2 regions of the Clostridium perfringens genome follow, and region 2 is predicted to be linked to the other one. Evidence: riboswitches for the same ligand, from Rfam matches in the RefSeq annotation. Region 2 holds a riboswitch; the other holds the start of a gene.

Region 1 (2,456 bases), 1.3 Mb from region 2:
TAAAAGTAGAAAAGAGCTTTTAAAAGTTAAAAGATTAGGACAAAAAGCTTATGAACAATGTGCAGGATTCTTAAGAGTTATGGAAAGCAAAGAAGCTTTAGATAATACTTCAGTTCATCCAGAGTCATATAAAGTAGCTAAGGAACTTATAAAAACTTTAGGATATACAGAAGAAGATTTAAAAAATGGCAAATTAGTAGATATAGATGAGAGAGTAAAAGCAAAAGGAATTTCTAACTTAGCAAAAGAATTAGAAGTTGGAGAACCAACACTTAATGATATTATAAAGGAAATTAAAAAGCCTGGAAGAGATCCAAGAGAGGAATTACCTAAACCAATATTTAAGTCTGGCGTAATAGAAATGAAAGATTTAAAACCAGGTATGATTTTAATGGGGACAGTTAGAAATGTATCTGATTTTGGTGCTTTTGTAGATATTGGAGTTCACCAAGATGGATTAGTTCATAAGAGCCAAATGGCAGATAGCTTTGTTAAACATCCACTTGATATAGTTAAGGTTGGAGATGTTGTAGAAGTTAGAATATTAGATGTTGATTTAAAAAGAAAGAGAATTTCATTATCAATGAAAAAAGAAGGTTAAGTTAGAAAATTAATTAAAATAAGTGAAAATTTTAGTAGATAAAAATATTTAATATATTGAAATTTATATAAAAAAGAGTTAAAATTATAACAAATGAAATAAAAAAAGTCTTCAGGGCGGGGTGTAAGTCCCCACCGGCGGTAAAGCCCGCGAGCTAGTTTTTAGCATGATTCGGTGAAATTCCGAGGCCGACAGTATAGTCTGGATGAAAGAAGATGAGTGTTTAATGATTTAAATTCTGAATTTATATGCCCTGATATAAGTATATGTATCAGGGCTTTTTATTTGAAAAAAATCATTAAAGACTTAATAGCCCCAGAGGAAGTAACTTTTGGGAGGGGACAAAATGAAAACAAAAACCTTAAACACAAACAGATTCATTAAATTATCACTTTTATCTGCGATTGCAGTAATACTTATGTATATTGACTTTCCAGTAATACCTATATTCCCATGGCTTAAGATTGATTTAAGCGATGTGCCTGCACTTATGGGAGCCTTTGCTTTTGGTCCATTAGCAGGGGTAATAATAGAACTTATGAAAAATTTATTAATATTAATAGTAAAGGGAACTGGAACAGGATTTGTAGGTGAGCTTGCTAACTTTTTAGTTGGAGTGGCTTTAGTATGGCCAGCAGCTTTAGTTTATAAGAAAAATAAAACTAAGAAAACTGCTATTTTAGGAATGGTACTAGGAGTTTTATGTATAGAAGTGGTAGGAATATTAGCTAATGTTTATTTATTACTTCCAGCATACGGTATGGCTATGTCAAAAGCAGAGTTAATGCAATATGTAACAGTTGGATTAATTCCATTTAACGGAATAAAATCTATATTGGTTTGTGGAATAACATATGCTTTATATAAAAAGGTTTCTGTATCAATATTTAAGGTTGAACCTATGCTAGATAAACCAAAACAAATGAAAGAAAATTTAGGATAATAGAAAGGGACTATATCAAAATGATATAGTCCCTATTATTTTATATTAGTGTTAAAGATTTAGATAAAAATAAATACTAATAAAAAATATATTCTAAATATCATGTCTCCACATTATTATGGCGTTTTCTTTTGGATTATTGTAGAAGTTTTTTCTTATCCCTTCTTCCTTAAATCCATGCTTTTTGTAAAGGGATTGAGCAGGAATATTAGACTCTCTAACTTCTAATGTAAGAGAATTTATATTATTTTCTTTACATAAAGTAATTAGATTATCTATTAAAAGATTTCCAATTCCTTGTTTTCTATATTCAGGATGAACTGCTATGTTAGTTATATCTCCCTCATGAAAAACAATCCACATGCCAACAAAACCAATAATCTTGTCTCTATGTAAAGCAACAAGATATTTTGCTAGTTTATTAGAAAGTTCTTTTTCTATAGAATCCATATTCCAAGATTCTGCAAGACTAAGTTTACTTACTTCAAAAACGCCCTTAACATGGGAAGAATTCATAAGTTCTATTTTATATGAATTCATTATTTTAATCTCATTCTTTCTTCATATTCTCTTTCAGCTTGAGATTTTCTTAAGTATATAGGAGCATATGTATTTAAATCATGAGAAACTCCTGACTCTAATAATCTTAAGCCTAATTCTCCAACTGATGCTGCTCTTGGATAAGATGAATGACTAGGTGCAAAAGAGCCATTAGGAAGAGCTTCTTTTAAAGCTTCCTTGTGTTTGCTTATTCCATCTCCTACAAAGATAACATCCTCATTTTTTTCTTTTACTTTTTTAATTAAGTCAGTTAAAGAAATGCATTCTTTTTCACTAAGAGATACTAGCTCATCTCCTTCTTTTTTATATAGAGAAGCATATACATTTCCTCTAAGAGCATCTATAATAGGA
Region 2 (2,456 bases):
AAGTTTCCAAGATTACTTTTTCTTAAGGTTTCTCCCATAACATATGCAGTAAAATAATCTTTTCCCTTAGTTGTTATAGTTAAGCAAACTCCATTTGTTGATATACTATCACCTATCTTTGTATCCTCTAAGACCTTATTAGCTCTTATTTTCAGTAAAGATGATTTTTCATTTTTATCTATGCTTATAACTTCTCCTATTTCTTCTACAATACCAGTAAACATATTATTCACTTCCTTTTTCTATTAACTAAGGCCACATTCAATTAAAATATCCTTATCAAAATTCTTCAAATTTACTTCAGGAAATTCAAAGGCGTCTAAAACATTTCTTATTCCTTCCCCTTCAACAGGAGTAATAGCATTTTTTCCTCCAAAAACTTTTGGTGCAACAAAGGCATATATCTTATTTACTTTTTTATTTTCTAAAAAAGTAAAATTTAAATTTCCTCCTCCTTCAATAAGAACTGAATCAATATTTTTTTCTTTTAAACACTCTAAAACCTGATTAATATTAATTTTTCCTTCATCTAAATTTACTTCTATTACCTCTATACCTATATCTTTTAATTTTTCATTTTTTATCTTATCTTTTTTATTTGTTGTAAAAATTAAGGTTTTTGACTCATTTTGATTTTTTAATATTTCTGAATCTAAAGGAATTCTTAATTTACTATCAAGTACTATCCTAAAATGCTTTCTTTCTAACTCTTTATTTTTATTAAGTCTACATCTTAAATCTGGATTATCCTTTAAAACAGTATTTATTCCAACCATTATTGAGCTATATTTATTTCTTAAGGAATGAACAAACTCTCTTGATTTTCTATTAGTTATCCATTTTGATTTAAATTCCTTAGTTGCTATTTTTCCATCTAAGGTCATTGCCCATTTAAGTGCAATAAAAGGTCTGTTTTCCTTAATATAAAAATTAAATATCTCATTTAATCTAATACATTCCTTTTCTAAAACTCCTACCTTAACCTCTATGCCTGACTCTCTTAAAATTTTAATACTCTTTCCTGATACTAAAGGATTTTGGTCTAAGGTTCCAACTACTACTCTCTTAAATTTATTTTTAATTATGGCTTCTATACATGGAGGAGTTTTACCATAGTGACAACAAGGTTCTAAGGTAACATATATTGTTGCTCCCTCAGTAGATTTAATAGAACTATTAATAGCATTAATTTCAGCATGATTTCCTCCAAAAAACTCATGATATCCTTGTCCTATTATTTCTCCACCCTTAACAATAACAGCTCCTACCAAAGGATTTGGATTTACATATCCCTCTCCTTTTCTAGCTAATTCCAAAGCTTTTTTCATAAAAAATTCATCCAAGTTATCCTCTCCTTCCAAATTCTTCTTTAGAAGTACCTAATAAAAAATAAAAGCTCTGAGTAAATTTAAACTCAGGGCTTTTATTAGTTATCCAAGTAATTGAAGTTATTTAAATAGAATCTTAAAATTTTAATTAATATATCTAAAAATATTAGGCTTAATAAAATTTAAAACTGGTTTAAATAAATCCTTTAAATATATTTCTATATTTCTAAAAATAAAAATTTTAACCAATTCAAAATAATTAATAACGATATAAATAGTATAAAAAGTAAAGCTCTGAACAAAAAATGTTCAGAGCTAAAGATTCTAAAGCACAACAATCCATTTAATATGCATATAAAACATAATAAAAAGATAACTTATTAGATATTCTTCTTTCATCCAGACTTTACTGTCGGCCTCGGAGTTTCACCGAATCATGCTAAACTAGCTCGCGGGCTTTACCGCCGGTAGGGAATTTCACCCTGCCCTGAAGAATTTTTATTAAATTATATCTATAAATTACCATTTAAACTTTTTCATGTCAATTCAGTATTAAGTTTATAAAATCTAATTCTCACTATATAATCATCACATATTCTTTATTTCCTCAATAATGCTACTTTTTATATTATCCATTGGAAAAAGTGTGCCTGGACATAAAGTATCCACAACTTCCCTGTGTGGAAGTATATCTTTTATTGGATATTTTAAGCTTAAATAAGTTCCTAGTTTAACAAGTGAATTTTTTTGTGCCTCTTTTAAACCCTCTTTTTCAAAGTTTCCTTCAATGCATATTCCTAAGGTATTATAATTTGCATTTTTTGCATGAGCTCCTATTACATTTTCATCTCTACCTTTATAAATTGTCCCATCCTCCCTTATATAAAAATGATATCCTATTCCACTCCATCCATTATCTAAATGAAACTTATGAATATCTTCTGGAGTTTCTGGTGAATCTGTTGCTGAATGATGAATAATTAATCTTTTAGGTGAATTCCCCTTTTTAAGCCCGCTTCCCCATTTATAATCAACTTCTTTTATATCTAATTCCTGCCTCATTTTTTCTAACTCTCTACTTGAAATATTCTTTTTATAAGCATCTCTATAACTCTCATCTTTATTCAT

What was found. Region 2 has a riboswitch for FMN ahead of ribD (bifunctional diaminohydroxyphosphoribosylaminopyrimidine deaminase/5-amino-6-(5-phosphoribosylamino)uracil reductase RibD). Riboswitches for the same ligand answer to the same signal wherever they lie in the genome.
Positions count from the first base shown of each region.
Region 1: another riboswitch for FMN. It lies ahead of I6G60_RS04500 (ECF transporter S component); the one in region 2 lies ahead of ribD (bifunctional diaminohydroxyphosphoribosylaminopyrimidine deaminase/5-amino-6-(5-phosphoribosylamino)uracil reductase RibD).

Region 1 is NZ_CP065681.1:881,771-884,226, forward strand. Features, by position in the region: gene tex (RNA-binding transcriptional accessory protein Tex) at 1-601, shown strand, start outside; FMN riboswitch at 705-822, shown strand; gene I6G60_RS04500 (ECF transporter S component) at 948-1,544, shown strand; gene rimI (ribosomal protein S18-alanine N-acetyltransferase) at 1,638-2,084, opposite strand; gene tsaB (tRNA (adenosine(37)-N6)-threonylcarbamoyltransferase complex dimerization subunit type 1 TsaB) at 2,084-2,456, opposite strand, start outside.
Region 2 is NZ_CP065681.1:2,931,308-2,933,763, forward strand. Features, by position in the region: gene I6G60_RS13655 (riboflavin synthase) at 1-224, opposite strand, end outside; gene ribD (bifunctional diaminohydroxyphosphoribosylaminopyrimidine deaminase/5-amino-6-(5-phosphoribosylamino)uracil reductase RibD) at 246-1,343, opposite strand; FMN riboswitch at 1,712-1,827, opposite strand; gene I6G60_RS13665 (peptidoglycan recognition protein family protein) at 1,917-2,456, opposite strand, start outside.